Zobellia alginiliquefaciens: one gene and its partner. The protein of the gene in region 1 interacts with the protein of each later gene in a pairwise test. Links are inferred from orthologs where the notes say so. Each region holds a gene or a part of one and is shown in the gene's direction. Other genes may lie near its edges.

Evidence for each region.
Region 2: the proteins of odhB (region 1) and lpdA interact in binary tests that used the Escherichia coli proteins (3 or more experiments, as listed by UniProt). The link is inferred for Zobellia alginiliquefaciens from one-to-one orthologs.

The regions. Positions count from the first base shown.
Region 1 is NZ_CP119758.1:1,232,648-1,249,160, reverse strand. The notes cover bases 8,987-11,959. They hold odhB (2-oxoglutarate dehydrogenase complex dihydrolipoyllysine-residue succinyltransferase), read left to right. Parts: upstream 8,987-9,847; coding sequence 9,848-11,071; downstream 11,072-11,959. Other genes in these bases: P0077_RS05225 (TatD family hydrolase), read left to right, coding at 11,638-11,959; P0077_RS05230 (retropepsin-like aspartic protease family protein), read right to left, coding at 11,160-11,600; P0077_RS05240 (2-oxoglutarate dehydrogenase E1 component), read left to right, coding at 8,987-9,800. In the rest of the region: P0077_RS05275 (sugar phosphate isomerase/epimerase family protein), read left to right, coding at 1-524; P0077_RS05270 (Gfo/Idh/MocA family protein), read left to right, coding at 534-1,877; P0077_RS05265 (3-deoxy-D-manno-octulosonic acid transferase), read right to left, coding at 2,330-3,565; P0077_RS05260 (DegT/DnrJ/EryC1/StrS family aminotransferase), read left to right, coding at 3,657-4,811; UDP-glucose 4-epimerase GalE, read left to right, coding at 4,900-5,916; P0077_RS05250 (hypothetical protein), read left to right, coding at 6,003-6,356; P0077_RS05245 (alpha-ketoglutarate decarboxylase), read right to left, coding at 6,353-6,889; more of P0077_RS05240, read left to right, coding at 6,987-8,986; more of P0077_RS05225, read left to right, coding at 11,960-12,405; P0077_RS05220 (asparaginase), read left to right, coding at 12,445-13,479; P0077_RS05210 (MotA/TolQ/ExbB proton channel family protein), read left to right, coding at 13,922-14,668; P0077_RS05205 (hypothetical protein), read left to right, coding at 14,693-15,133; P0077_RS05200 (ExbD/TolR family protein), read left to right, coding at 15,149-15,775; P0077_RS05195 (ExbD/TolR family protein), read left to right, coding at 15,800-16,282; P0077_RS05190 (porin family protein), read left to right, coding at 16,357-16,513. UniProt on the Escherichia coli protein: E2 component of the 2-oxoglutarate dehydrogenase (OGDH) complex which catalyzes the second step in the conversion of 2-oxoglutarate to succinyl-CoA and CO(2).
Region 2 is NZ_CP119758.1:4,850,238-4,866,608, reverse strand. The notes cover bases 8,442-11,272. They hold lpdA (dihydrolipoyl dehydrogenase), read left to right. Parts: upstream 8,442-9,069; coding sequence 9,070-10,476; downstream 10,477-11,272. Other genes in these bases: P0077_RS20075 (heparan-alpha-glucosaminide N-acetyltransferase domain-containing protein), read right to left, coding at 10,567-11,272; nhaC (Na+/H+ antiporter NhaC), read right to left, coding at 8,442-8,938. Outside these bases: P0077_RS20125 (LptF/LptG family permease), read right to left, coding at 1-1,385; outer membrane lipoprotein periplasmic chaperone LolA1, read right to left, coding at 1,396-2,040; P0077_RS20115 (DNA translocase FtsK), read right to left, coding at 2,065-4,458; P0077_RS20110 (diacylglycerol kinase), read right to left, coding at 4,859-5,227; tpx (thiol peroxidase), read right to left, coding at 5,220-5,726; P0077_RS20100 (DUF6952 family protein), read right to left, coding at 5,915-6,172; P0077_RS20095 (thioredoxin family protein), read right to left, coding at 6,153-6,467; P0077_RS20090 (peroxiredoxin), read right to left, coding at 6,566-7,210; more of nhaC, read right to left, coding at 7,448-8,441; more of P0077_RS20075, read right to left, coding at 11,273-11,751; P0077_RS20070 (NADPH-dependent FMN reductase), read left to right, coding at 11,971-12,504; pabB (aminodeoxychorismate synthase component I), read left to right, coding at 12,517-13,809; tRNA lysidine(34) synthetase TilS, read left to right, coding at 13,871-15,175; P0077_RS20055 (protein-disulfide reductase DsbD family protein), read left to right, coding at 15,175-16,371. UniProt on the Escherichia coli protein: Lipoamide dehydrogenase is a component of the glycine cleavage system as well as of the alpha-ketoacid dehydrogenase complexes.

The DNA.
Region 1 (16,513 bases):
ATATGAAGTCCAATGCGCAGGTGGATCAAGCCTTTGAATATGCTAAAATGGCTGAATTGGATATGATTGTAGGAGTACCTAGCCATAGTCTTTTGGATTATGTAGAAGAGAAAGTGAAAGCATACAATATTAAACTAGCTATTCATAATCATGGCCCCGGAGATAAAGTGTTCCCTAGTGCCGAGAGCGCCTACCTTAAAATAAAAGATAGGGATAGGCGTATGGGCCTTTGCTTAGATATTGGCCATACCCAGCGGATAAAGAGAGACCCTTCTGGAGATGTGACTGAGTTTTTTGATCGGGTTTTTGATATTCACTTAAAAGATGTAACAGCTGCGGAACACGATGGGAAAACCTGTATAATTGGTCGTGGTGTCATTGATTTCCCCGCATTTTTAAAGACCGTTTCAAAATTAAATTATAAAGGAACCTTAGCCTTGGAATATGAGGCAGAGGGAGATGATCCATTACCAGGTATGATGGAATCAATAGGGTACGTAAAAGGTATATTAGCAACATTGTAAAATATAGAGATGAGTTCAGATAGAAGAGATTTTATTAAAAAAGCATCAGTAGGTGCTGCCGGTTTGGCATTTGGAGGAAGTATAAACGCTATGTCGGCCGAAAGTTATTCGCGAATTTTGGGATCAAGCGACCGTATTAATTGCGCCGTAATTGGTGTTCGTAGTAGGGCCAAAGCACACTTTATGGCAATCCACAAGGACCCCAATGCTAAAGTACTGTTTAGTTGTGATGTAGATGATACCATTTTGGAAGAACATAACATATGGTGTAAAGAAAATATAGGTTACGTGCCAAAAGTGGAGAAGGACTTTAGAAAAGTTTTAAAAAATAAAAAGGTAGACGCCGTTTTTATTGCAACACCAGAGCATTGGCATGCACCAATGGCCATAATGGCGTTACAGGCAGGTAAGCATGTTTACGTAGAGAAGCCTTGTAGTCATAACCCGTATGAAAACCAGTTATTGGTAGAGGCTCAAAAGAAGTATGGAAAAAAGGTTCAGATGGGTAACCAACAGCGTTCTGCTCAAACTTCCAAGCTAGCTGTAAAGGAAATTGGAGAGGGTATAATTGGAGATGTATATAAAGGTGAGGCCTATTATTCTAATAACAGGGGTTCTATAGGTAAGGGAAATGTAATAGAAGTTCCCAAAACCTTGGATTGGGATTTATGGCAAGGGCCGGCACCACGAGAAGATTACCGCGATAATGTGCACCCATATAACTGGCATTGGTTTAAAACATGGGGTACGGGAGAGGTACATAACAATGGAACACATGAAATAGATATATGTAGATGGGCACTAGGTGTTGATTTACCTGAAAGTGTTACTTCCTTTGGAGGGAAATATGCGTATGATGATGATTGGCAGTTCGTAGATAACCAACAAGTTACTTATAAATATCCGGGTGATAAGTTTATAACTTGGACAGGTCATAGCCGTGGTAAAATTATACCTAAACAACCAGGTAGGGGAGCTACTATTTACGGAAGCAAAGGTATTATTACGCTAAGTCGTGGAGGTTATAAGTTATTTGATTTGAACGGGAATATCATTAAACAAGAGAAGGAGGCTGGCCAACAAAGTGCTACGGTGAACACGCAAGGTGCTGGAGATTTAGATTGGAACCACATTGGTAACTTTTTTGAAGCTATCCGTAAGGATAAATCCTTGAATTCAGATATTAAGGACGCTAGTGTAACTACTATGCTTTGTCATTTAGGTAATATGGCACAAGACGCTGGAGAAACCTTAAAGATTGACCAAAAAACGGGTAAGGTTCTTAATAATGATAAAATAATGAAAGATTGGTGGAAACGAGAATATGCAGAAGGTTGGGAGCCCAAGCTGTAGTTTTCTTTCTAAAAAATAAAAGGCCCTCATAGAGGGCCTTTTTTATGCTTGGTCAATTAAATTTTTTTAGGTTGCTACAAGATTCCGATCAAATCCAAAATGAGGGCTACCGGTACAGCCAATAAAATAAATACCAGACAGGCAATCATAATTCGAAGAAATCCATTGAGCATTTTTACTCCTATAGTTAGCTCTTGTTCCATAAGTGTTAGATTTTCTTAAATTTATGAAATTAATAAACACGAAGCCAAGATATTGCGAATTATTTGACTTAAACGCTTTGTGTTGAGTATATTAATGGGTTGAACTGTCAAAAAAAGAAGATGAATTGCAATTTCCAAGTGGATAGAATTAAAATTTTGACATAACCCGGGCTTGCTAATCATGAGATAGGCAAACGGTCAGCATTTGAGGAATCTTTTTTTAAATAGAATATAGAACTAAGAAAGTGATTAAATAAGGTCACGAATGTGATGCATTATTTCTGAGCTTGCACCTCTATTTTTAGAAATATAAGCTGCATTGATATCGCCGGTTATTTTTCTAAATTCAGGGCTGTCCAGTAATTTTTTCAAAAGTTCGCCAAATGTCCATTGATCCTTTATGGGGTAGATGCCTCTTTGCTCCACTAAATCTTCGGCCTCTTTAAAACCATCAAAATTTGGCCCGATAATAACAGGTATTCCAAATACTGCAGGTTCTAATGTATTGTGTAATCCGGTAGAAAATCCGCCTCCAACGTAAGCAATATCGGCATAACTGTAGATTTTGGTCAATAGTCCTATGTTGTCTATAATCAGCACATCATAATCACGTAGATTATTACTGTCAATCTTTGAATACAGTGTTGTTTTTTTTGTAAATGCTCCTGCAAGACCTAATATTTTATCCTTCTTAATAGTGTGTGGCGCCAATACATACTTCAGGTTTTTTGGAGCGTTGTTTATGTAGTCAATTAAGATAGCTTCATCTTCGGGCCAAGTGCTTCCGGCAACGAAACAAAGTTTATCGTTTTTAAAGACCTCAATGAAATCAAGGGAGTTATCTCGGTCCAGAATTTCGGAAACACGGTCCAAGCGGGTGTCTCCGCTTATTTCCACATTTTTTATTCCAATGGATTCCAATAGTGTTTTTGAGTTCTGATCCTGAACAAAATAATTAGAGAATTTACGGAGGGTACTTCTCATAAATCCACCGTAGGCTTTAAAATAAATCTGATTTTTCTTAAACAAAGCAGAAATCAGTACAGCGGGAACTTTATGCTCTTCAAGCACTTTCATGTAATTGGGCCAAATCTCATATTTAACAAAAATGGCAATGTCCGGATGGACGGTTTTTATAAAATGAGCTGCATTTTTTTTGGTGTCCATGGGTAGATAGGCTACCACATCCGCTACGGGCGTATTTTTTCGGACTTCATATCCGGACGGGGAGAAAAACGTAAGAACAATTTTATGGGTAGGGTATTCCTTTTTGAGCTTCTCAATTATGGGGAGTCCTTGTTCAAACTCACCTAGAGATGCAGCATGCACCCAAAGTGTTTTGTCTTCTTTGGAAATAGCGTTGTCCAGCAAGTAAAAGGAATGCTTACGGCCATTTACGAACAACTTTAATTTAGAATTGAAAAGAGCCAGAATTTTCAGGAAGAACCAAGAAATCTGAACAATCACATTATAGATGCTATGCACTGATTCATATTTTGCGCTAAATTACGCTTCTTTACATAAAATAGTACTGCATGGTTTCGTATTTTTGTTGCGATTTATATAATTCATGACAATGAAAAAAATTCAAATGGTCGACTTAGGCGGCCAGTACGAAGGAATAAAGGAACAAGTCAATTCAGCTATAGCTACTATTATGGAAACTTCGGCATTCATAAACGGACCAGAAGTACGGTCGTTTCAAGCCGAGTTGGAAGAGTATTTAGGAGTAAAACATGTAATACCCTGTGCCAACGGTACAGATGCCCTGCAAATAGCAATGATGGGCTTAGGTCTACAACCTGGTGATGAGGTTATTACGGCAGATTTTACTTTTGCAGCTACGGTCGAGGTTATTGCGCTTTTACAATTAATCCCTGTTTTGGTAGATGTTGAGCCAGATTCATTTAATATAGATATTGCTGCTGTAGAAAAAGCGATCACGCCTAAAACTAAAGCAATCGTTCCTGTTCATTTGTTTGGTCAATGCGCCAACATGGACGCTATTATGGAGCTTGCTGAAAAACATAATCTTTTCGTAATAGAGGATAATGCACAAGCTATTGGAGCAGATTATACTTTTGATGATGGAAGGAAACAAAAAGCGGGCACCATTGGTCATGTTGGTGCTACGTCTTTTTTTCCGTCTAAGAATTTAGGAGCATACGGGGATGGAGGTGCAATTTTTACTAACGATGATGAATTGGCACACACGTTAAGAGGTATTGTTAATCACGGTATGTATGAAAGATACCATCACGATGTGGTAGGTGTAAATTCTAGATTGGACTCTATTCAGGCAGCGGTACTCAGGGCAAAATTGCCAAAATTAGATGGTTATTGCGATAGCAGGAGAGCTGCCGCCCGAAGTTATAATGAAGCATTTAAAGGGCAGCCACATATTATTACTCCAAAGACGATAAAGTGTGATATAGCAACTAATGATGATAGTAATTGCCATGTGTTTCATCAATATACTTTACGGATTACCAACGGAAAAAGAGACGCTTTGGTAAAGCATTTGGCGGATAATGACATTCCGTGTGGGGTATATTACCCCATTCCGTTGCACAAGCAGAAAGCATATGTGGATGAGCGGTATAATGAAACCGACTTTCCAGTAACGAACCAACTGATTAAAGAAGTGATTTCATTGCCAATGCATACAGAATTGGATAGTGAGCAAATAGATTTTATAACAAAAACGGTTTTGGAATTTGTGAACGGTTAATTTATCATTGCTCTCGTAAAGTATAAGATTGAATTATAAATAATATTGAATTCACTTTTGATAGAGTGTTTTTTGAAAAAAATAGAATATGAAAATATTAGTGACCGGCGGACTAGGATTTATTGGCTCACATACAGTTGTAGAACTTCAAAACGAAGGTTTTGAGGTGGTAATAATTGATGACTGCTCCAATTCCTCTGAGAAAGTGCTGGAAGGTATTTCTTCAATAACGGGTAAAATGCCTCTTTTTGAAAAAATAGATTTAAAAGAAAAAGCTAAGGTTGAAGATTTTTTCAAAAGACACCATGACGTAGAGGGGGTTATACATTTTGCAGCTTCAAAAGCGGTTGGCGAAAGTGTAGAAAAGCCACTTTTATATTATGAAAACAACTTGGGTACACTGGTTTACCTTTTAAAAGAATTGTCTAAAAAGGATAATTCCAATTTTATTTTCAGTTCGTCCTGTACAGTATATGGGCAGGCAGATGAAATGCCTATTAGTGAAAAGGCTCCTGTAAAGCCTGCAGAATCCCCTTATGGAAATACCAAGCAAATAGGAGAGGAAATCATTAGGGATACATGTGCTATAAACTCTAGTTTAAATGCCATTGCGCTGCGTTATTTTAATCCCATGGGGGCACATCCTAGTGGAAATATAGGTGAGTTGCCAATTGGTGTGCCGCAGAATCTAGTGCCCTTCATTACACAAACTGGTGCGGGGTTAAGAGAGCAATTATCGGTTTTTGGGGATGATTATCCTACTGAAGACGGAACGTGTATTCGGGACTATATTTATGTGGTAGATTTAGCTAAAGCTCACGTTCAGGCATTACAGCGTTTATTGGGCGGAAAAAATGAGGATAATTATGAAGTTTTTAACCTAGGAACAGGGAAAGGAAGCTCGGTACTTGAAGTAATTCACAGTTTTGAAAAAGTTTCAGGTAAGAAACTTAATTATAAAATAGTAGATAGAAGAGCTGGGGATATTGTTTCTGCTTACGCGGATACTACAAAGGCGAATGAAGTTTTAGGGTGGAAGTCTCAATACACTTTAGATGAAGCCATGAAGTCCGCTTGGGAATGGGAGCAAAAAATTAGGGCATAACTTAATAAGGGCTTCGTCCGGTTGAAAAAATGCTGTTAATTTCTTTGTAAGTAAAACCAACTTGGGATTGGAAACGTAGATAATTTATGGTTTTGAATTTTTCAGATAGTACGGAGTTACTTGCCAATGCGGAGAAAAAAGAGCTTTATCAGAAGCTGGTCGCTCAGATTATAAAAGACTTTGGTCTTGCTAATATTTATATAGATTTGGATGTAGATGTTCTCCCTGAAGGACTCATAAGTGTTTTGAGGGAGAAAATCTACCGCCTTATAATGGAGCGCTTTGCGGAATACTTGAATTTGCTCTATATTGTAGATGTGCCGGAAAGAGCGTTCAAGGAAATTAAGGTAACGGATGTGGTAGAAGTAGCTGATCAGGTTACTTTTTTGGTTTTGAAAAGAGAGTTGCAAAAAGTCTGGTTAAAAGAAAAATATTCCTAAAAATATACCCGTACAAAAGGCATCCAGGCATTTGCATAAATACTTTTCTCGTCATCGTAAAGCACATCATAGCGAAGACCGACCGTAAAATTCCGGTCTGTATATCCCAAACCTAGAAATAGGGCGGGAGACCAGTAGTTTTCCTCCAGCGTAGAAAAATCGTTAAAAGAGAATGTTTGGTTGATGCGTAGTTGTTCCAGTTCCGCAGAAATCTGTAAGAAAGGAATAGGATTGTAAAGCGAAAGAATGCTTCCGCCATAGGCGTAGCGCTTATTATTATCATATTTGGCATAGTTGAATGTAAGGCTGACACCACTTGCAAATTGTTCGTTAAATTGATAGATGGCACTGGGAGCTACGGATGCATTGAAACCTCCATTTGTCAGTCCAAAACCTAATCCGCCACCAAATCGTACATTATTCCAGAAATCTGAAGATTTAGAAGTGTTTTGTGCGTAACAACTTATGCTGATAAGTATAAGAAATAACCCGAAAAAAAGTTTTTTTGAGATCAAAGAAAGTTTTTTAATCATTATCTTTATTTTTTCAATATTGCATACTAAGATACGCCCCGGAAATGGGAAATGTTGTATTTTTGTACCCATTTATTTGCATGACAGAGAATCTTCTATGGACAAATATTCCTTTCTAAATACCGCTCATACCTCTTTTTTTGCGGAACTATACGACAAGTATATTACTAACCCCGATAGTGTTGAGCCTAGTTGGCGAGCATTTTTTCAAGGATTTGATTTCGGAACGGAATCCGCTTTGGACGAGCTGGATTTAGAGACTTTGGTCTCAGCCAACGGAACTCAGAATAATGCTGTTGCGGAAATGCCGGAATCTCTTCAGAAAGAGTTTCAGGTCATTCGTTTGATCGATGGTTACCGTAGTAGAGGACATTTATTTACGGAAACCAACCCTGTTAGAGAGCGTAGACAATATGAGCCAACGCTTGATATCGAAAATTTTGGCCTATCACAAAGTGATATGGAAACCGTGTTCAGTGCGGGTGATGTTATTGGTATTGGTGCGAGTACTTTAAAAGAAATTATTGATCACTTACGTCGCATTTACTGTGATGCCATTGGTGTTGAGTATATGTATATTCGTAAGCCAGAGCGTATTGAGTGGATTCAAAATTGGTTGAATGTTAATGACAATCACCCAAAATTCGACAACGAACATAAAAAACGTATTCTTAGAAAACTGAATCAAGCGGTTTCTTTTGAAGGCTTTTTGCATACCAAATATGTTGGACAAAAACGATTTTCATTAGAAGGGGGCGAATCATTGATTCCTGCTTTAGATGCCGTTGTTGAACGTGCTGCAGAACTTGGTGTGGAGCAGTTTGTAATGGGTATGGCGCATAGAGGTAGACTTAACGTGCTTACCAATATATTTGGCAAAGCCGCTAAAGATATTTTCAGTGAATTTGATGGTAAAGATTACGAGCAAGAGATTTTTGATGGTGATGTAAAATACCATTTAGGTTGGACGTCTGATCGTAAAACGGACAATGGTAAAAAAATAAAAATGAACATCGCTCCAAATCCTTCTCACTTAGAGACAGTTGGTGCAGTCGTAGAGGGCATTGCCCGTGCAAAGCAAGATGCTCATTTTCCAGACGAGTTTTCAAAAGTACTTCCTATTGTTGTGCATGGTGATGCGGCAATAGCTGGTCAAGGATTAGTGTACGAGGTAGTACAAATGGCAAATCTTGATGGATACAAAACTAATGGTACTATACATATAGTAGTGAATAACCAAATTGGGTTTACTACCAATTATTTAGATGCGCGTTCATCTACGTACTGTACAGATGTAGGTAAGGTAACTTTAAGTCCGGTTCTACATGTAAATGCGGATGATGTTGAAGCTGTAGTGCATGCATCTCTATTTGCTTTGGAGTATCGTATGCGTTTTAATAGGGATGTATTTATTGATTTATTAGGATATAGAAAATATGGTCATAACGAAGGTGATGAACCTCGTTTTACACAACCAAAATTGTACAAGGCTATAGCTAAGCACCAAAATCCGCGGGATATTTATGCGGAGAAATTATTGGCGGAAGGTATCATAGAATCTGACTTTGTTAAAAAGTTGGAAGAAGAGTATAAGGCTTCCTTAGAGGAGGAGCTTGTAGATTCCCGTAAAGAGGATAAAACCGAAATCACTCCGTTTATGGCGGATGAATGGAAGGGCTTTGTCAATGTTCGTGAGTGGGAAATGATGGAGAATGTAGATACTTCTTTTGATAAAGATGAGCTTACTAAAATAGCGAAAGTTATAACCGAGCTTCCAAAGGATAAAAAATTCTTGCGAAAGGTTGATAAACTGATAAGAGATCGTAAGAAAATGTTCTTCGAATCTGATAGGTTAGACTGGGCTATGGGTGAATTATTGGCCTATGGTACTTTGTTGCAAGAGGGGTATGCCGTGCGTATGTCGGGTCAAGATGTGGAACGTGGTACGTTTTCGCATAGACATGCCGTAATGAAGGTGGAAGAGAGTGAAGAAGAGGTAATACTACTTAATCATATAAGTGATGAGCAGGCTAAATTTCAAATTTATAATTCGTTGCTTTCGGAATATGGGGTAGTTGGTTTTGATTATGGTTATGCCATGGCAAGCCCAAATACCTTAACAATTTGGGAAGCTCAGTTCGGAGATTTTAGCAACGGTGCTCAAATCATGATCGATCAATATATTTCGGCTGCAGAGGATAAATGGAAACTTCAGAACGGTTTGGTAATGTTGCTTCCACATGGTTATGAAGGTCAGGGAGCAGAACATTCTTCCGCACGCATGGAAAGATACTTGCAACTTTGCGCAAGAGACAATATGTATATTGCAGATGTTACCACACCTGCGCAAATGTATCATATCCTAAGAAGGCAGATGAAGGTGAACTTCAGAAAGCCAATGATTATTTTTACGCCTAAAAGTTTGTTAAGGCATCCTAAAGCAGTGTCTACCGTAGATGAATTGGCTTCGGGAAGTTTTCAAGAGGTTATAGATGATGAGTCTACTACTGTTAGTAAAGTAAAGTCGGTAGTGTTCTGTACCGGCAAGTTTTATTATGATTTACTAGCGGTTAAAGAAGAGCAGAATAGAGAAGATGTAGCTTTGGTTCGTGTGGAGCAATTGTTTCCGTTGCCAGCGGAAAAGATGAAGGCCGTTATTGCCAAGTATAAAAAGGCCGATGATTTGGTCTGGGCTCAAGAAGAGCCTAGAAACATGGGTGCTTGGAGTCATATGATGATGCATTTTAGTGATTCGGACAAGTTTAGGGTGGCTTCAAGAAGATTTTATGCTTCTCCTGCTGCCGGTAGTGCCGTTCGTTCAAAAATGAGGCATCAGCAAGTAATCGATTATGTATTCGATAAGACTAAGAATAATATGTCAAAACCATTACCTAAACCTAGTGAAGATTAGGGGTTGGTTGTTCAAATAGTAAAGATAACACAGCAAATAAGTATAGCATGATATTAGAAATGAAAGTCCCATCTCCGGGCGAATCTATCACCGAAGTAGAAATTGCGGAATGGTTGGTAGAAGATGGCGATTACGTTGAAAAAGACCAGGCCATTGCCGAGGTTGATTCGGATAAAGCTACTTTGGAACTTCCTGCTGAAGAAAGCGGAATTATTACCTTAAAAGCTGAAGTAGGGGATGCTGTTGCCGTTGGTGAGGTAGTTTGTTTAATAGATACGGACGGTGCTAAACCTGAAGGTGATTCTGCTGAGAAAGATTCAGCGGAAGAGAAGAAAAGTGAGCCTAAAAAAGAAGAGGCTAAGGCGCCTCAACCTGCTCCAGCAAAAGAAACTTACGCTTCTGGTGTAGCTTCTCCTGCAGCAAAGAAAATATTAAGTGAAAAGGGTATTGATGCTGCGGCCGTAAAAGGAAGTGGCAAAGATGGCCGTATCACTAAAGAAGACGCTGTAAATGCGGTTCCTTCAATGGGTACTCCTACAGGTGGAAGTAGAGGTGAAACACGCTCCAAACTTTCAATGTTGCGTAGAAAAGTGGCGGAACGTTTGGTGTCGGCTAAGAACGAGACTGCTATGCTTACAACTTTTAACGAAGTTGATATGTCGGCTATTTTCGAACTTAGAAAACAATATAAAGATGATTTTAAATCGAAGCACGGAGTTGGTTTAGGATTTATGTCCTTCTTTACCAAAGCTGTAGTTCGTGCACTGGAAATGTATCCTGCCGTCAACTCTATGATAGATGGTAAGGAAATGATTTCTTATGATTTCTGCGATATTAGTATAGCTGTTTCCGGACCAAAAGGGTTAATGGTTCCTGTTATTAGAAATGCAGAAAACCTGACGTTTAGAGGGGTTGAAGCGGAAGTGAAAAGATTGGCTATTAGGGCTCGTGAAGGTGAGATTACCGTTGACGAAATGACTGGAGGTACATTCACTATTACCAATGGCGGTGTTTTTGGCTCTATGTTGTCAACACCAATTATTAATCCACCGCAAAGTGCAATTTTAGGTATGCACAATATAGTAGAAAGACCTATCGCTAGAGATGGGGCCATAGCAATTGCACCTATTATGTATGTAGCGGTATCCTATGATCACCGTATTATTGATGGTAAAGAATCTGTTGGATTTTTGGTGGCAATAAAAGAAGCATTGGAAAATCCTGAAGAATTATTGATGGATGGTAATGTAAAGAAAGCTTTGGAAATGTAGTAAGGCTGCTCCTTTAATATATAAAGCCCTAAAGATTATAATCTTTGGGGCTTTTTTTATAATGTATAATTAGAATCTTCTGCTATAGTTATTTGCTTAAATAGACATAAGATTTATCATAATCTATTACAGCCTTTGCTTTTTTAAGAACATCGGCGCCAATAATACCATCAACTGGTAACGCGTTGTGGGCAGTCAGGGCCTGATTGACATGGATCAGGTCAAAAAGAACAATTTTTAGGTTTTTCTTTTTCCAGTTCCCTATTTCAATTTTGTTTTTTGTTGATATCAAGGTTTCCATATCCGTTGCTCCGGCACCTGCCGCTTTTACTTCAGATGCTTCGGAAGCTAAACCAAATTGGGCTATTTTATCGATTCCAATACAGGTATTGGAAGCTCCGGTATCTAAAATAAATCTTCCTTTTATACCGTTGATTTTCGCCAATATTTCAAAGTGGTCCGTTTGTGTGAGTTTTAAAGGTATTTGGGTGTATTTTTTTTTCCGAAGAAATCTTTTCAGAGAGGACATGTATTCTTTTTGTCAAAGATAAGGCTATTTTTGCAGCATGATACTAACAGATACGCATACTCATTTGTATAGTGAGGCATTTGATGAGGATAGGGAAGAAGCTATTAAAAGGGCAATTGCTCTTGGTATTGAGCGCTTTTTTATCCCTGCAATAGATTCAACGTATACCCAGTCTATGTTTGATCTTGAAAAGTCTTATCCTGATAATATTTTTTTGATGATGGGCTTGCACCCTACACATGTGAAAGAAAATTTCAAGGAAGAATTAAAACACGTTGAAGAAATGCTTGAGCAGCGAAAATTTTTTGCTTTGGGCGAAATAGGAATCGATTTATTTTGGGATAAAACTTTTCTAAAACAACAACAGGAGGCGTTTCGTGCACAAATACAATTAGCTAAGAAATTTAAATTGCCCATAGTCATCCATTGCCGCGATGCCTTTGATGAGGTTTTTGAGGTGTTGGAAAGTGAAAAAGGAGCGGATTTATTCGGTATTTTTCATTGTTTTACAGGCACTCTTGAGCAAGCTAAAAAAGCTATTTCGTACAATATGAAGCTTGGTATTGGAGGTGTTGTGACATTTAAAAATGGAAAAATAGATAAATTTTTAGACCAAATTCCATTAGAAAATGTAGTTCTAGAAACGGATTCACCTTATTTGGCACCCGTACCGTATAGGGGCAAAAGAAATGAAAGTGCCTATATAATGAATGTGCTTGAGAAGTTGGCGGACGTTTATGAAGTTTCGACGGAATCGGTAGCGGACATTACTACCAAAAATTCAAAACAAGTATTTGGGGTGTAAATGATACTGTTCTCAATATAACATTTAAAAATTCTAGGTTTGAAAAATAAAAGTAACATTCTTTTAATATATACAGGTGGTACCATAGGTATGGTAAAAGACTATGATTCTGGCGCGCTAAAGGCATTTAATTTTGATAAGCTGCTTAAAAATATTCCGGAACTGAAGCAGTTGGATTGTGAAATTAACTCTATTTCATTTGATGAGCCAATAGATTCGTCCAATATGAATCCTGAGCATTGGGTTCAGATCGCCACAATTATAGAAGAGAATTATGAGTCGCATGACGGTTTTGTTGTCCTTCATGGCAGTGATACCATGAGTTATACGGCATCCGCTTTGAGTTTTATGCTAGAGAATCTAGCTAAACCAGTAATTTTTACCGGTTCTCAATTGCCCATTGGAGATTTACGGACGGACGCTAAGGAAAATTTGATTACTTCTATTCAAATTGCTGCGTTACAGAGAAATAATAGACCGGTTGTTCAGGAGGTAGGCTTGTATTTTGAATATAAATTGTATCGCGCCAACCGCACCACAAAAATAAATGCGGAACACTTTCAGGCATTTGCTTCATTGAATTATCCGGAATTAATAGAGTCTGGAGTGTTCTTAAATGTGAATGAAGAATCTTTGTTGCCTTATGTGAAACGCAAGAAGTTCAAGGTGCATAAATATATGGATACTAATGTGGCTATATTGAAATTGTTCCCGGGTATTGGTCCTGCGGTTTTGGAAGGAGTAGTCAATATACCAGGTCTAAGAGGTGTAATTTTGGAAACTTATGGCGCTGGAAACGCTCCAAATGAGCCTTGGGTGATCGATATTCTAAAAAAGGCAAAAGAAAATAACATTCACATTATTAATGTTACACAATGTTCGGGTGGCAGTGTTTCAATGGGGCGTTATGAAACCAGTAAACAGTTGGAGGAATTGCAAGTTATTAATGGTAAAGACATTACGACCGAAGCTGCAATTGCCAAGTTAATGTACCTTTTGGGTAATAATGTTTCGTATAAATTGTTCAAAAGCATATTTGAGACTTCGTTGCGAGGGGAGGTACAAGAAAATTAGCAGTTTTAATTTCATCAACTAATATTTTTTTTGTTATTTGGGCACCCCTTAAAAAGGGTGATCTTGTCTGGTCTGATTTTGTTGAAAAAGGCGTAGTGTAAGATGAATTTAGAGAGGTGGCCGAGTGGTCGAAGGCGCACGCCTGGAAAGTGTGTATACACCAAAAGTGTATCGAGGGTTCGAATCCCTTCCTCTCTGCAGAACAAAAAGATTTTTCAGTATATATTAGTTTAGACTGGAAATATTTGTAAGTTTAGTTTCTATATGCTAAATGGAAGTCTGAGCTTGATAATATCAGGCAACGACACTGGCTGAAAGGCCGGTTTATAGGTCTTGCTTTATATTTGGCGGCCACTTCCCTGATGCAACGAAGTTTTACTTTTTTTATTGTGATTTTTTTATATCTTTAACCCTATTAAATAACTAATTTAAGTTTGAACAAATGAAAAAATTATCCTCTATCCTAGCCGTGGGCGGGTTGTTTGTAATGAGTACAAATACTGTGAATGCAATGGCTAATACAGCAATGATGCTGCAAGATGCCCCGGCCGAAGCTGAAAAAGGTTTTACCCAGGTTTTGAAAGAAATGTTTATACAAGGTGGTGCCGGCTTTATGGGTATTGTTCTTTTATGTTTGATTCTTGGTCTAGCCGTAGCTATCGAAAGAATTATTTACTTGAACATGGCAACAACTAACACTGCTAAACTTAGACAACAAGTAGAGGATGCATTGGCTTCCGGTGGTGTTGAAGCTGCAAAAGAAGTTTGTAGAAATACAAAAGGTCCTGTTGCTTCTATCTACTATCAAGGTTTAGATAGAGCTGGTGAGAGTGTTGAGTCTGCTGAGAAAGCTGTTGTGGCTTACGGTGGTGTTCAAATGGGACAGTTAGAGAAAAACGTTTCTTGGTTGTCTTTGTTTATCGCTATTGCACCAATGCTTGGTTTCATGGGTACGGTAATCGGTATGATTCAGGCCTTCCAGAAAATTAGTGCTGTTGGTAACTTGAGTGCATCTCTTATTGCAGGTGATATTCAGGTGGCGTTATTAACAACGGTATTCGGTCTTATTACTGCTATTATCCTTCAAATTTTCTATAACTATATCATTGCAAAAATTGATAGCATCGTTAATGATATGGAGGATTCATCTATCGTTTTGATAGATATGTTGGTGGATCACAAAAAATAAGTCGCACACGTAATACCTAAAATTATGCATAAAATTGTAAAGATTATATTGGTCGTTGTGGGCTTGATAGGCGCTGCCTTGTGGTTCATGCTTCCAGAGTCTGAAATGCCGGCTGCCGAGGCGGTCAATAACGGAGCTCTTAATGCAATGTTTGCTATTACATGGTTGCTGTTAGGCATCGCGGTAGTGTTCAGTCTTGTATTTGCTCTTAAAAACCTTTTTTCAAATCCTGCTAATTTAAAGAAGACGCTTTTTGTAGTTGTTGGTTTTCTTTTAGTTGTTGGTATTGGCTTTGTAATGGCTAGTGGAACCGATGTTAGTATCGAGCAAATGTCCGAAAGAGGTATATCTACCGATGAAGCTGAAATTAAGCAAATCGGAGCTGGTATAAATGTATTTTTCATATTGACTCTTATAGCTGTTGGAGCTATGCTTTGGGGCGGTGTTAGAAAAATGATTAAATAAATAAAGAACTAAATTATGTCTAGAAGAGGAGGACCAGCAGAGGTAAACGCCGGATCAATGGCAGACATAGCATTCTTGCTACTTATATTTTTCTTGGTTACCACGACCATTGAAACTGATGCAGGTTTGGATCGTATGTTGCCGCCTATTGAGCCGCCTACGGAAGAGCCACCAGTAATTAAGGAGAAGAATATCTTTACTGTTAACATTAACCGTAATGGTCAGTTGTTAGTGGAAGATGAGCTTACTGATATCAAAAGTCTAAGAGAAAAAGCAATGGCTTTCTTGGATAATGGCGGAGCTCCATCGGGTTCTCCTGAATATTGTAGCTATTGTAAAGGTAAAAGGCTAGCAGAGTCATCTGATAACCCTGCAAAAGCTATTATATCTTTAAAAAACGATCGTGAGACAAAGTACAGTACGTACATAACAGTTCAGAATGAATTGGTAGGTGCTTACAACGAACTTAGGAATCGTGAGGCACAACGTCTTTATAAAAGAGACTTTACCGATATGGAAGCAGAATATCTTAATCCTGAGACCGACGCTAGTAGAAAAGAGGATCTCAAAGAAAAGGTTAAGCGGATTCAAGAGTTGTTTCCACAGAAGTTGTCAGAAGCAGAGACGGGTTCAAGTAATTAATAAGAGCTAAAACAATATAATAATATGTCAAAGTTTGCAAAGAAAAAGGATGCCGGTTTACCAGCTGTGAACACTGCATCGTTACCTGATATTGTATTTATGCTTTTATTCTTCTTTATGACCGTAACGGTTATGAAAGATAATACTTTGAAAGTAGAGAATACTTTGCCTAACGCTAGTGAAACCAAGAAATTGGAAAAGAAGGATAGGGTTATATACATATATGTTGGTGAACCAACTTCTCAGTATAAAGCTCAGTTTGGTGATGAAGCAAGAATTCAATTGAACGATAAGTTTTCTTCTCCTTCGGATGTAGGTGACTATATTTTGCAGGAAAGAGCTAAGAAGCCACAAGAACTTCAAAATGTTTTGACTACGGCTTTAAAAGTTGATAAGAATGCTAACATGGGTTTAATATCTGATATTAAACAACAGTTAAGAGAGGTAAACGCATTGAAAGTTAATTATACGACTTACGATGGAGATGCCTTCAATAACTTGCAGTAGTATTTCAAACTTATAAATACAAGCGCCTCGGATTTTTTATCCGAGGCGTTTTTTATTTGCTTAATTTTGACCTTATGATGCGTTATTTATATGGGTTTTTTCTTTTGTGTTGTACCAGTGTAGCTGCTCAGGTCACTGTTGATTCAACCGTTATTGATTCAAGATACCTTGAGGATCAGTTTTATATTGGTATTACCTATAATTTTCTTTTGAATCAGCCGGAGGGTGTCA
Region 2 (16,371 bases), 3.6 Mb from region 1 along the record:
AAAACTCCCATAAAGTAATAAACGAGAAATAATAATATGGCAATTACCATAGGTAGGCCTATACCACCCTTGCGGATAATAGCCCCCAAGGGTGCGCCAACAAAAAATAGGATAATACATGAAAGGGCAAGCGCATATTTATCGTGCAGTGAGAAGACGTGCCTACGGTGTATTTCATACCTTTTGCCTAATTCTTGTTTCTTACCGTTAATAGAGGTCATAATATTAGAAACTGAATTTTTGGCAGAATTCATGACCTGTACTTTTTGCCAATCTTTAAATAAGGTGATGATATCAGTAGGAGGTGTTTTTTCATCTACCTCAGTAGAATTGGACAGTGAATCTATTTTTACATCCTCTTGAATCTCATTTTCAGCTTTAAGAGTATCAAGACTATTTTTCTCAGCTGTTGTTTCTTTACTAGATGGCTCTTTCTCCTTTAGGAGTTTCATTTTTTTTGACGCCGCAGTATCTTTTGGCGTAAGAGGGATAAAACCTCCCATACGGTAGACGATGTTTTTTGAGAAAGCCTGAACAATTCTCTTATTATCCGTCTCAAGAGAATCCATATCCTTTATTAAACGAGAAACGTTTTTCATCTTCTCTCGGTTGGATACATTCTCCTCCTCAAGGTCTTGTTCCATTTCCGGGATTTCAATGTTCATCCGGTAAATTTCAAAATGGGTTTGAGTAAATGGATATTTCCTTTTTTCGGTACTTTTTTTCTTATCCATATCACGGTAATCATGACCGTCACGAAGTACCAACTGAATAAGTTCTGATTCTTCACTACTGATTAACTCTCCCGTTTTCGCCTTGATTACAGTGCTATTGACATTGGCAGGAGTTTTCTGATGGATAATTACATTTTTGAGGAAACGGTCTTTTTCGCCGTACTTCTCATCAACTTTTATGCTCATTCCCTCAAAGTCGCTAAACACCCCTTTTTCAATTGCCGCAGCTGGTTTTACCTTGGCAATGTTACGGCGCATGTTGTAGATTTTCTGCTCTGAGGCGGGAATAACGCTATTGGCAAAATAAAAAGTGACACCACCTAATCCTACCATAAAGATAATAAGGCTTAGCATTGAGCGTTGCAATGAAATACCTGAGGCTTTCATTGCTGCAAACTCATAATTCTCTGCTAGTGTCCCAAAAGTTAAAATAGAAGCAAGGATAACGGTTAATGGCAGTACCTTCTCCGTTAAACTGGGCATCATGTAAAAGAAAAATTTCCCTATGATAACAATATCAAGACCCTTCCCTGCAAAATCATCAATAAACAACCATATCGTCTGAAATATGAAGATGAACATCAATATTACGAACGAACTCAAAAAATTAGAAAGGAATCGCGATAATATATATCGGTCTAGAATTCTCAATGTGGCAATATTAGTTTCTTACTATGTAGTACCCGTCATTTTTGTACTTCGCCTCATCAAAAGTAAACAAGGTTTTTGACAAAGGTTGGTCAGTTTTGAAAGAATTAACGGTAATGGTGGTAGTGGTACCATTTTCGCCAGTTTCTATCAGTTTGTAAATATGCTTCGTTTCAGCATCAACACCCAATAGAATCGTCTTTATTTCTGAATTCGTGTCAATAGGCGTAAGTTTTACATACTGAATTTTTCTACCGTTTACGTTCTGAAGAATATCCATTTCATAATTATGTCCTTCTCTGTAAAAAGTTAGCATTTTTGCCGGAGTAAGGGCATTCTCATCGTTAGATTTATCCTCAATGGTTACCTCTTCGTTTTCCGGTATAATAGTGTAAACTTTGGAACCGTCATATAACAATGTAGTGCCAAAGAAATTACCAATGTACTTATCACCTTGTAAGGTGACGTCGCCACGGGTTTCTTGGTTTATACCAGCCTCTGAATTATTGAGGACATATTTAAAATCTATATAAATATTATCATAGCTTTTCACCTTGGCATAAACGTCTTCCAATAACGCTTTTGCTTTTTCTGAATTTTGTGCAAAAGTTACGTTCGATACTAATACAAGGGTAAGTACTAAAAAAATCTTTTTCATTTTACTTTTTAAGTTAATAGCTCTTTAGGAGCTCTCGTTGCTTAATAATTGGTCTAGTGCAATAAGGTCTGGCACCAAAACTTGTCTGGCTTTACTGCCTTCAAACGGCCCTACAATACCCGCAGCTTCTAGCTGGTCTACGATACGCCCTGCACGGTTATACCCCAATTTTAATTTTCTTTGAATTAAGGAAGCAGAACCTTGTTGTGCCGTTACAATTACTTCGGCGGCATCTCGGAACAAAGCATCCCTGTCCGCTATATCTACATCAATACTTGTGCCAGAGTCCTCGCCTGTATATTCTGGCAGTTCATGTGCATTTGGATAGGCACGTTGCGAGCCTATATAATCTGTAATCTTGGCAACTTCCGGTGTGTCAACAAAAGCACACTGTATACGGGTAACATCGTTACCCTGTGTGTACAACATGTCACCTCTACCAATAAGCTGGTCAGCCCCTTGCGCATCCAATATAGTTCTGGAGTCAATTTTAGAGGTTACCCTAAATGCTATTCTGGCAGGGAAGTTTGCTTTTATGATACCGGTTATCACGTTTACCGACGGCCGCTGCGTTGCAATTATCAAGTGAATACCGATTGCCCTTGCCAATTGAGCAAGACGTGCAATTGGGGTTTCTACCTCCTTACCTGCAGTCATTATTAAATCTGCAAATTCATCTATGACCAGAACGATGTAGGGTAGAAATTTATGTCCGTCGTTTGGATTTAATTTACGTGCCTTAAATTTAACGTTGTACTCCTTAAGGTTACGTACTTGGGCGTGTTTTAAGAGTTCATACCGGTCATCCATTTCTATACAGAGTGAATTCAAGGTATTGATTACCTTGGCATTATCCGTAATAATAGCTTCCTCGGAGTCGGGTAATTTTGCCAAGAAGTGTCTTTCAATTTTATTATAAATCGAAAGTTCGACCTTTTTCGGGTCGACCAGAATAAATTTGACTTCTGCCGGATGTTTTTTATAAAGGAGGGAGGTAAGAACGGCATTTAGACCTACTGATTTACCTTGACCGGTAGCACCTGCCATTAAAAGGTGAGGCATTTTCGCCAAATCCACTACAAATGTTTCGTTACTAATGGTCTTGCCAAAAGCGATCGGCAGTTCCATTTCTGCTTTTTGAAACTTGCTTGAGGCCACAACGGACCGCATAGAAACGATTGTCGCATTTTTGTTCGGTACTTCAATACCAATAGTTCCTTTACCAGGAATAGGGGCAATAATTCGTATACCTAGAGCGGCAAGCGAAAGGGCAATATCATCTTCTAAGTTCTTAATCTTGGAAATTCTAACCCCGGCCTCGGGCACAATTTCGTAAAGTGTAACGGTGGGGCCAATAGTTGCTTTAATTTGTGAGATTCCAATCTTGTAGTTTTTAAGCGTCTCTACAATCTTATTTTTGTTCTCCTCAAGTTCTTCTTGATTAATAGTGATTCCACCGGTAACACCATGCTGGTCTAGGAGCTCTATGGTGGGGAACTTGTAATTGCCAAGTTCTAGGGTAGGATCGAACTCACCAAAATCCTCAACTAACTTATCGGCTATATTATCGGTCTCTTCCTGTTCTTCAACAATTTTCTCCACTTCCATTGCTAACTCTTCGGTAGTTTCTTCCTCAACGGGAACGGAAATCTCAAAATCATCTAAAGTAACCTCGTTCTCAGGTTCAAGGGGAGGAATATCTTTCTTATGGGTGTACGTATCAAGAACAACAGGTTCTTCTTTTTCTTTTTTCTTTATGGTTTCCTGTACATCTTTTAAAGTATCGGATGCTTCTTTTGAACTTGTTCTGAGCTCGGATTTTAATGAAGATGATTTTTTCCTGAAAGACTGGGCCATTCCCTCTGGTGTAAAATGAAAGAAACGAACTAAAATAAAAACAAGTCCAAACAGTAGAATAAGAACAACACCAATGTTTCCGGTGTAATCTCGTAGAAAATCGTTCATTTCATAACCTACGACACCACCAAGCAGAGGTTGTGAGTCCGCTAGGAAACCTAACGCAATAGATATCCAAATCATAAAAATAAGACCCCAAATCCATTTTTTGAGAAGCCCCTTTCTTTCTAAGCTCAAAAAGAGGTGTAATCCGGTGATGCAGACTAGAATGGTTAGAATAATGGAAGCAACTCCAAAACCTTTATAAACAAAGAAGTGGCTAACACTAGCACCAAATTTATTAAGCAGATTTTTAGCTTGTTCATTTCTATTGGTAAATTCAGACAATAGACTCTGGTCGTCTTGCCACGTAAAATAAAAGGAGACGAACGAGAAGAATAAAGCCATGCTGAAAAGGATCAGCAAGCTTCCTAAAATAATCTTGTTCTTTTTAGATACCGTGAAGCTAGCTTTTTTGGGGCTTGCCTTTTTTTTGGTTGTCGTTGTTTTCTTTTTGGCCATTACTTTTTTTCCACTGGGTGCAAAAATACGTATTACGAAGTTTTTGGAGTAGAGATTACGAAAAGTCTTTTTGCTTTTATAATATACATACTCTTTTTAAGGTGGTTATGGTTCTATTGTTCCTTGTTTTAGGCATCTAAAGTCTGTTAAGGATACCATCATACAGTGTTGAACAAAGTGAATTTCCATCTTACCCCCTTTTTTTGTTTTTAACGGATTTTTTTTCGCAATGTTGTTCTACAGTCTTTTATCCAGCTTGGGCAATGTAGTGAAAAGTATAGGCTAAAAAATATATGCTATTGAATTATGATAAATTCGTAGAGTGAATATATTCTATGGGTTCGGTAAGCATATTTTGCTTATGCCAAAACGGATTGGAATTAAAGTAGGGCTTCGCTGATTAGAATATTTTCGGGATGTAGATAATACAGCCTACTATGGTAGCGCCAATTGAAACAAGCATTACCGCACCTGCTGCAACATCTTTTATAAAGCCTATTCTCTCATCAAATTCAGGGTGAATGAAATCGCATATTTTTTCAATTGCGGTATTGGCGCCTTCCACACCTACCACAAGAGAAACAGCAAAGACTTGAAAAATCCACTCAGTTGTAGAAATTTCATAGTAAAAGCCAGCGATAGTTACAGCCACGGCCAAAAACACCTGAATTTTGATACTGGCTTCGGTCCTGATTAAAAGCAGGGCTCCACGTAAAGCGAAGCCCACACTTCTTATTCTATTTACAAGAAAGGATTCTTCCTTAGGCATCGGCTAAAACTTCTAGAGCCGCTTTGTAATTTGGCTCATCTACGGTTTCAGGAACTTGCTCTGTATAGATTACTTCACCTGCTTCATTAAGAACTACTACCGATCTAGAAAGTAATGCTGTCAAAGGCCCGTCAGTAAAGGTAACAGCGTAATCTTTTCCAAAACTACCATCGCGGAAGTCAGATAGCATTTCTACATTGTTGATGCCTTCTGCACCACAAAAACGAGCTTGAGCAAATGGTAAGTCTTTGGAAACACATAAAACCACTGTGTTTTCTATTTCTGCCGCCTCTTGGTTAAATTGTCTAACGGATTGCGCACACGTACCGGTGTCAACGCTAGGGAAGATATTTAAAACCACTCTCTTGCCCGAATAATCCGAAAGGGATGCAGATGAAAGGTCGTTTTTTGTTAATGTAAAATTAGGAGCTTTACTTCCGTTTGCAGGAAGATTTCCTAAAGTGTGTATTTCGTTTCCTTTTAGGGTTACTGTAGCCATGATATGTTCTGTTTATATTGGTGGTGAAAATATAAAATTATGGCTAATTATAGGCGCTCCATAAGAGAAATATAGTTTTAAGTAACAAAAGGAAAATAAAAAGTGAAACAACTCAATTGATTTCATTAAAAATCAAAAGTTATTTCACTTCTAAACAGTTAAACAGTAGTAAAAAGTACGTACTTAACTTATTTATCTATGGAACCCATTACACGTTGCATAAATTCATTTAAAGCTTCCTTTTGTGGTTTGCCTTCTTTTATGCCTTTTTGCACTTCTAGTGCACCGTACATGTTTGAAATCAATTCACCAATAACATCTAGTTCTTCGTCTTTAAGCGAGGATACTTCGGTCAGTGCTTCTAGGGTCTCAATTGTTTCAACAACAAAATCTTCGTCGTTTTCTTCAATGAAATTCGTTAAATGCTTAATTACTGGAAGCTTCACTGATCAATTCTTTTAGAACATCGTATTTGTTCGTTTGTACTTGATTTTTAAACTCTCCGTTAGTGAAAGTGGCAAACGTAGGTAAGTTGTCTACATTGGCTAGTTTTCTGCTTTCAGGAAATTTCTCGGCATCTGCAATTACGAAAGTGAAATCTCCGTGCGTAGAGGCCTCTTTTTTGAACTTAGGCTTCATAATACGGCAGTTACCGCACCAACCAGCAGAATACTGTACTATTACATTTTTCTTGTCTGCAATGATTTCTTGCAGATTATCTTGATCCAATTCCAATACCATATCTAAAGGGTTTTAAAATTTGTGAATACTACTTTTAAATGATACCGCTTGTATGTATAGAATACAAGCGGTAATCTTTATAGTTTCCGCGGCTAAAATTAATTAGCGTGTGCAGAAAGGTAACTTGCAACACCTTTTCTATCTGCAGTCATTGCATCTTTTCCTTCTTCCCAGTTTGCAGGACAAACTTCTCCTTTTTCCTGTACGTGGGTGTACGCATCAATAAGACGTAAATATTCGTTTACGTTTCTACCTAATGGCATGTGGTTGATGCCTTCGTGGAATACAGTACCTTCTTCATCAATAAGGTAAGTAGCACGGTAAGTTACATTGTCACCTTCAACAGTAACAACACCAGTTTCTTCATTGTACTGCTCGTTGGTAATATCTAGGATGCCTAAAGTAGAGGCAAGGTTCCGGTTGCTATCTGCCAATAATGGGTAGGTAACACCTTCAATACCACCATTGTCTTTATCGGTACTTAACCATGCAAAGTGTACTTCTGCCGTGTCACAAGATGCACCAATTACCAATGTGTTTCTTTTTTCGAATTCGCCTAAAGCCGCTTGGAATGCATGTAATTCAGTTGGACATACAAAAGTGAAATCTTTAGGGTACCAGAAAAGAACAACTTTCTTATTATTTTTTTGAGCTTCTTCTAAAACGTTCAATTGGAATGTATCGCCTAAATCATTCATTGCGTTTACATTCAAGTTGGGGAATTTTTTACCTACAAAAGCCATATTCTATTGTTTTTTAAGTTTCAATTTGAATACAAAATTACATGAATATTATCCCGGGCAACGTAATGTGTATTTAAAAAATTGATATCAGAATAACTAATGCAAATGCTTAGGAGCGCAAGGTGGAATTGTTGTTTATTCGATAAGAAAGAGATGTTAAAATTGCTTGATTGGCAAAGAATCAACGGCGGGTTTAGAAATCCATAATTAGTGGATTTGTAAATTTTTTCATTTTTTTTAGATGGATGCTTCTTTAGTGGTCAATTGCTTCAATTTAATGCTAAAAGCGGCAAAAATCAAGGTCATAATTGGACTCAACCAGTTAAAAACTGCAAATAGGGCAAACTCAGCTGTGCCAACACCTAAAACGCTACTGTGATATGCTCCACAGGTATTCCAAGGAACAAGTACAGAGGTTACCGTACCAGAATCTTCCAAGGTTCGGCTAAGATTTTCGGGAGCTAAGTTTTTATCGGCATAAGCTTTACTGAACATCTTGCCTGGCACTACAATGGCCAAATACTGGTCCGAAGCGGTAATGTTCAGTGCCAAGCAGCTTCCAACTGTACTGGCAAATAGCCCGAAAGTAGTTTTTGCCATCACCAATAAGGATTTGGTAATACGGTCCAAAGCGCCAATTCCGTCCATAATACCTCCAAAAACCATAGCACAGATAATAAGCCAGATAGTGCCCAACATTCCGGCCATGCCAGATGCGGAGAATAGGTCATTTAAGGACTCATTGTCGGTTGGAACAGATGTTTCTACGGTAATAGCCGTGAGAATCCCTTCATAGCCAGATCTTAATGTAAGTTCTTTGGCTCCAGTTATATTCGCAACTACATCTGGCTGAAATATAAGAGCAAATAAAGCACCTAGTAAAGTTCCGATAAGCAAAGCTGCTAAAGGCGGAGTTTTCTTAATAATAAGTACCACAACAACTATAGGTACTAGAAATAACCATGGATTTATATTAAAAGCGGAGTCAATTGAAGTTAAAATTGAGTTTACATCCGCAGAACCTGTAGTGTCAATAGTAAAACCTAGTACAATAAAAAAGATAAGTGTCACTGATATTGTGGGAACGGTGGTGTAGAGCATATACCTAATGTGCTCAAAAAGTTCTCCTCCCGCCATGGCAGGGGCTAAGTTGGTGGTGTCGCTAAGTGGTGAAAGTTTATCACCAAAATAAGCTCCTGATAATACTGCGCCGGCAGTCATACCTAGGGATATACCCAAAGCATCGCCTATACCAATAAGAGCAATACCTACGGTGGCCGATGTTGTCCAGCTACTACCTGTTGCAACGGATATGATTGCGCAGATAAAAACGCAGGCCGCTAAAAATATTGTGGGATTCAAAACTTGAAGGCCGTAATAGATCATTGCGGGTATGATTCCGCTTATCAACCATGAGCCGGCGAGTGCACCTACCATTAATAGTATGAGCAGCGCACCAGTGGTGGATTTTAGGTTTTCGGCAACCTCTGCCATCATTTGCTCGTAGGATACTTTGTTGAATACACCAACAATCGCGGCAACCGCACCACCTAATAAAAGGATAAATTGGTTAGAGCCGCTAAGGGCATCGTCTCCAAAAACAAAAACATTATAGGCTAGCATAGCAACAAGCGCTATTACAGGAGTTAGTGCTTCCCAGATATTCAACTCTTTGTTTTTAACGATGTTTTCGTTTTCTCTGTGCTCCCCTGAATTTTGGTTTGTCATTAATATCGGTTTAGCTATTAGGTAATATTACAATTTTGATGGGGTTTGTGCAACTTTTGTATAAATTGGTAAAGGATACCCTAAACCGGAAAATAGTGTTAATTTTGTAATTCAAATTCAAAGAAAATTTTATGAGTTCATATGACGTGGCCATTATTGGCTCAGGACCAGGAGGGTATGTAGCAGCTATTCGTTGTGCACAATTGGGATTGAAAACAGCAATAATAGAAAAGTACAGTACTTTAGGTGGAACTTGCCTTAACGTAGGTTGTATTCCTTCAAAGGCTTTGTTGGATTCTTCTCATCATTATGAGGATGCCGTAAAGCATTTTGAAGCGCACGGAATTGATATTCCAGGTGAAATAAAAGTAAATCTAGAGCAGATGATTTCTAGAAAGGCGTCTGTTGTAAAACAAACATGCGATGGTGTTAAGTTCTTGATGGATAAAAATAAAATTGATGTTTTTGAAGGCTTGGGTAGCTTTAAGGATGCTACTCACATCAACATTAAAAAGAATGATGATAGTACGGAAACTATTGAAGCTAAGAATACTATAATCGCCACTGGAAGTAAACCTTCATCTCTTCCGTTTATCAAAATTGATAAGGAACGTATTATAACGTCTACCGAAGCATTAGAGTTAAAAGAGATACCAAAGCATCTTATTATTATTGGAGGTGGAGTAATTGGTCTAGAGTTGGGTCAGGTGTACAAACGTCTCGGTGCCGATGTTACTGTGGTTGAATATATGGATAGAATTATCCCAACTATGGATGCTTCCCTTTCTAAGGAATTGACAAAGGTTCTAAAAAAGCAGAAGGTGAAGTTCAATCTTTCGAGCAAGGTAAAATCTGTGGAAAGGAAAGGTGATGAAGTTATTGTTAAGGCCGATGATAAAAAAGGGCAAGAGATAGAGTTGAAAGGTGACTATTGTCTGGTAGCAGTGGGAAGAAAGCCATATACTGATGGTTTGAACGTTGAGGCAGCCGGTGTTAAATTGGATTCTAGAGGTAAAGTAGAGGTGAACGACCATTTGCAGACTTCAGCTTCTAATATTTACGCTATTGGCGATGTTATTCGTGGTGCTATGTTGGCTCACAAAGCGGAGGAAGAAGGTACCTTGGTGGCCGAGCAATTGGCAGGTCAAAAACCACACATTGATTATAACCTAATTCCCGGTGTAGTGTATACATGGCCAGAAGTTGCTTCTGTAGGTAAGACCGAAGAGGAATTGAAAGAAGCCGGTATAGAATATAAAGTGGGTCAATTTCCAATGCGTGCATTAGGTCGTTCTCGTGCAAGTATGGATTTGGATGGATTTGTAAAAATGCTAGCGGATAAGAAAACGGATGAAGTTTTAGGGGTTCATATGATTGGAGCCCGTAGTGCGGATTTAATCGCGGAAGCAGTTATTGCAATGGAGTTCCGTGCATCTGCTGAAGATATTTCTAGGATGAGTCATGCGCACCCTACTTTTGCCGAAGCGGTAAAAGAAGCTGCTCTTGCTGCAACGGATGATCGTCCGTTACATATTTAAAAAAGAAACTTCTTAATACAAAAATCCCCGAAGAGCATTGCTCCTCGGGGATTTTTTTGGATATATAGTTTTGTAAATGCTATCTGATACTTAATTTTTTGCCCAACCCACTCTTCTTAGTAATCTGTGCAATCGGTTTTTTGCTATTTGAAAAATGTTTATAGCATAAACCTCGACCTTTATATAAGCAAACCTTAAAGCGATTGTTGCTTTTTGGTTAATAATTTCTTTGTGTTCTTCATATTTAAGAGCGGTAAAAGTACATAGGAACATAAATGTCAACGCTCCTGAAATGGCAACGGTAGGAGTTAGGGAGTGATTGAAAAATCGATACAATCCCAAACCTGTAAAAGAGCCATAAAGGATAATAAAATGAACGATATAAATGGACAGTGTGCTTTGTCCGATTTTTAGTACTGTCCTATTTTTAAGTAAGCTTCTAAAGAGCATAAATACACTAAAAACAATTAAAACGTCACCTAATCGTATAAATAAGTAATTATTGAAGTAAATGTTCGCAAATAACTGTAAATCTGTCCATTTGGATAGCTGTAAAAATAAATCCGAAGAAAATGAAATAAGCACTGCTCCCGCTAAAGCGAAAAACGGAATAGCAACGGGATACAAGTACTTAAAATTTTTAAACTTCGTAAAAACAAGTGAAAGGAACCCACCAAAGGAAGCATATCCGAACCAAGGTAGAATAGTGAAAACAGAACCATTGCTTTTGGTTAGGTAATTCGCAAAAGCATCCGGTAAAAATGAAAATCCCCATGTCTTGTAGGTTGGTTCAAAAATGAACAGCAATAGCGTAATACTGACCAATGCTGTTGGGAAAACAAATTTCTTTCGGTTTTGAGCTAATAGATATATGCCAATAATCCCCAATAAAGAAAGACCTATGCAATGTAGAACATCAATTAAATAAAATGAATCGTATATTTTTCCCTGTAACAGACCTAAAAGGTTCATCCGTAATAAATATCCAATAAAGAGTAATTCTAGCCCTCTTTTAACTCCTTTTTTAACTCGTGGATTTTGAAGTCCGGTTGTATCGCCTTTGACTAAAAGATAGGTAAATATAAATCCTGAAACCGTAAAGAAGACCGGAGCGGTGATGCCTCTAAAATATTTCCAAATAGAAAAAGCAGCATTGGTACTATCTCTAAAAACGGGGTCTAAGAGCCCATCAATAAAATGCCCCTGAAGCATCATGAGAATGGCCCATGCACGCATGGCATCAATGAAGTATAGTCTTGTTGTTTTGTTTTCCACTAGTGGTCGTATCAAAAATTGGCAAAAGCATCAATAAAACTCAAAACTTTGCTTTTTAGTACATCCGCTATAAATCTGCGGACAATTAAACGGCAAAATAACTATCTTATATACTTGTAATACAGTTAGTTTGGATGTTTGCGTCGCAAAATTAGATAAATTCCTCGCAATTCAACTGTATTTGCTATATTTTCGCTAAAACACATCTAACTACTCACTATGGCAGCGATATTAGCATTTGCAGGTAGCAATTCTTCAAAATCTATTAATTACCAATTGGTTAAATACACGACTTCTTTTATTGATGGTCAAAAAATTCAATTGTTGAACATGGTTAATTATCCATTTCCAATGTTTGGCGAGGATTACGAGAGAGATAATGGGTATTCAAATTCTTTGGTGGAGCTTAAGGATGATATGGCTAAGGCAGACGGCATTATTATTTCGGTAAACGAGCATAACAGCGGGCCTTCGGCATACTTTAAGAATCTGACCGATTGGCTTTCGCGTGTGGAACGTAAGTTTTTAGATGGTAAACCGGTATTGTTAATGTCTACTTCAGGGGGTCAAAGAGGAGGAATTACTGCCTTGGAAACTACTAAGAGTGTGCTACCTAGGTTTGGTGCTGAAGTTGTTGCTACGTTTTCTTTGCCTTCGTACAGTGCGAATTTTAAAGAGGGGGAAGGTATCACCAATGCAGAACTTGCTAAGACGCACCGTGCTGCTGTAGACCAATTTTTAAGTAAACTTTAAAGGAACTCCCATTTGCGTATTTCTGCGTCTTTCACTGTTTCCGATATTCAAAAATTCAAAGAGAGGTTATTGCTTTGGGCGCAACAATTTGAAGAAATTGTTTGGCTTGACAGTAATGGGCACACGGGTAAATACAACTCGTTTGATGCGCTGTTGGCTGTTGATGCGCTTACAACAATTAAAACGGATAGTGATAAGGCTTTTGATAAGCTGAGAGAATTTCAAGAGCAAGCTAAAGACTATATTTTTGGGTATCTTTCGTATGACTTAAAAAATGATATTGAACGACTTTCCTCTAAAAATAACGATGGCTTAGGGTTTTCTGACTTGTTTTTTTTTCAGCCTAAAAAAATCATTAAAATTACTGGTAACACCGTATGCTTTGAATATCTGCTTATGGTAGATGATGAAGTCCAATCTGATTTTGAATTGATTTCCAACGAAATAAAGATAGAGGAGGAAGCGGTTACCGAAAACATTAAAATAAAACTCCGTGTTTTTAAGGATGAATATTTCCGGCAGGTAAGAAAAATGTTAAGCCATATTCACCGTGGCGATATTTATGAAGCTAATTTTTGCCAGGAATTTTATGCGGAAGACACTCAGATCAATCCTTTTAAAACCTATCAGAAGTTAAATAAGATATCAGCAGCACCGTTCGCATCATATCTTAGGGTGTATGACAGGTATTTGCTTTCGGCCTCTCCGGAGCGGTATTTACGAAAAGACGGGTCTAAGCTAATTTCCCAACCTATTAAAGGAACCGCAAAGAGGGCTGAAAATGCAGAGGAGGACGAAAGATTGATTGAGGCTTTAAAAAACGACCCAAAAGAGCGTGCGGAAAATATAATGATTGTGGACTTGGTTCGTAATGACCTTTCAAAAAGCGCGCTAAAGGGAAGTGTAAGGGTTGAGGAACTGTGTGAAGTCTATACTTTTGAGCAGGTGCATCAAATGATTTCTACGGTTGTTGCGCATGTGGCGGCAGATGTTAATCCGGTAGATGTAATTAGACAATCATTTCCCATGGGCAGTATGACGGGAGCGCCAAAAGTTTCGGCCATGAAAATAATAGAAGAGCTAGAGGCTTTCAAAAGAGGTTTGTATAGTGGTGCGGTAGGCTATTTTACACCTGAGGGTAATTTTGATTTTAATGTCGTAATCCGAAGTATTCTTTATAACGCTACCCAAAAGTACGTTTCTTATTCCGTGGGAGGGGCAATTACAGCAAAAGCAATTCCTGAAAAAGAGTATGAAGAATGTCTTTTGAAGGCTAAGGCTATGCGTGAAGTTCTGGAAGGTTGAGCTAGCGTAAGAGTAAGCTCGTTTCTACTTCTAAATTATAATTCTTGATTACCTTTGTGATGTGCTAGAAGAGTTCCAAAAACATATTGAAACAAATTTTCAAAACTTACTCAAAAGTAATTTTTTACTTGCTTGCAGTGGAGGCTTGGATAGTACTGTTTTGGTAGATCTTTGCAGTAAGTCTAAACTGGATTTTGCCATAGCACATTGCAACTTTAACTTAAGGGGTGAAGCAAGTAATGGCGATGAAGAGTTCGTTAGAAAACTGTCTTCTTTAAGTGGTAGAAAATTTTACACAACTAATTTTAATACAATTGGTTATGTTGAAAAAAATAAAGTATCGGTTCAGCTAGCTGCAAGGGAGCTAAGGTATGATTGGTTTGCAAAAATCATGCAAGAAAATGATATCAAAACCTTGGTTACGGCGCACCATGTAGATGACAGTGTTGAGACATTTTTAATCAACCTTTCCAGAGGTACAGGTATAGATGGCTTATCTGGAATTCCCGAAAAAACCGATACCATTTCAAGACCGCTTCTTCGGTTTTCTAGAAGTCAAGTTTTAGCGTACGCAGAGGCTCAGAATTTACAATGGCGAGAAGATGCCAGTAATGCGGATACTAAATATTTGCGAAATAAAATTCGGCATGAGATTGTACCGCTTTTAAAAGATTTGAATCCTTCTTTTTTAAAGAATTTTACAACAACACAAGATTATCTTTCTGATAGTGCAGTAATTATTGAGAAACATATTGCTGAATTAAAGTTCAGCTTGTTACAAGAAAAAGATGGGGTCATACGTATTCCGATCAGCGAATTGTTAGAATTAAAGCCTGTATCGGCTTATTTACATGCTTTATTTAAGGAATATGGATTTACGGAGTGGAACGATGTAGAGAATCTATTATTGGCCATGAGCGGCAAGGAAATACATTCTAAAACACATCGATTGGTAAAAGACAGGGATTTCCTTCTCTTGACTGAAATAAAGAAAGAAATAGATGTTGTCTATCAAATAAAAGAGGATCAGATTCAAGTTTCTGAACCGGTTCCACTCAAAATAGAATCAGTAAAACATTTATCGTCTTTAAATACAAATACACTTTACGTAGATAAAAAAGCGTTAAAGTATCCATTGATGATAAGGAAATGGGAAAAAGGCGACTACTTTTATCCTTTAGGGATGCAGGGTAGAAAAAAGCTATCCAAGTTTTTTAAAGATGAAAAAATAGATGTGGTTTCCAAAGAGCGCCAGTGGTTGCTTTGCTCTGCCGGTGAAGTCGTTTGGGTAATTGGCAGGCGAGCGGATGAACGCTTTAAGGTGACCGAAAGTACAAGTGAAATTTTAAAATTCACATTAAATTAATGAAGCATATAATAGTATTTATTTCGTTGTTTTTTAGCTTTTTAAGTGTGTTTTCTCAGGATGATGAGAATCCGGTGGTTTGGTCGCAAGAAGTTAAGAAAATAAGCGATACGGATTATGAGTTGATACTTAAGGGAAATATAGCTGAAGGTTGGCATGTGTACTCTCAATTTACTTCAGAAGGTGGTTCTTTGCCCAGTGAGTTCAATTATAAAAATGCAGGTGAAAATTATGAGCTTGTTGGTGAAACTTTAGAGAGCGAAACTATTGTTGAGTACAGTGATATTTTTGAGGTAGATGAAACTTTTTTTAAGGAAACGGCCATTTTTACTCAGAAAATAAAACTACTTAATCCGGATGTCAATCAAATAGACATCAACTTTTTTTACCAGGTTTGTAAAGAGGTTTGTATTCCGGTAGACAAAGATTTTAGTTTTGTTCTTGACGGGGGAGACGCTGTACAGGAAGAGAAAACTATAGATGAACATAGTAAAGCCCTAAGCTCGGCTTTAAAAATAGATTTGAAGAACAAAGAACTTTTAGGAACTACTCATGAGGTAGGTGAGGCAAGTTCCGGCCTTTGGATGATTTTTGGTTTAGGTTTCCTAGGTGGATTAATAGCATTGCTGACCCCTTGTGTTTTTCCTATGATTCCCCTTACGGTATCTTTCTTTACCAAGCATTCTCAGAAAAAATCAAAAGGAATCATAAATGCCCTGTTGTACGGTTTCTTTATTGTTTTGATATACTTTTTATTAAGTCTGCCGTTTCACATTTTTGACTCCGTTGACTCGCAAATATTGAATACCATTGCTACGAACATCTGGTTGAATATTGCTTTCTTCTTAATTTTTGTGTTCTTTTCGTTTTCGTTTTTCGGGTATTACGAACTGACTTTACCGAGTTCTTGGGCGAATAAAATGGATGCTGCTTCTTCTAAAATAGGAGGTGTAATCGGTATTTTCTTTATGGCCGTTACCTTGGCTATTGTTTCATTTTCATGTACGGGACCTATTTTGGGAGGTCTTTTGGGAAGTACAGTTTTGGAAGAAGGTGATGTTGCAATGAACCTTTCAGTAGGTATGACCGGTTTTGGCGTTGCGTTGGCATTGCCATTTGCCCTTTTTGCATTGTTCCCTGCGTGGTTAAATTCGCTCCCAAAATCTGGAGGTTGGATGACAACAGTAAAGGTGGTA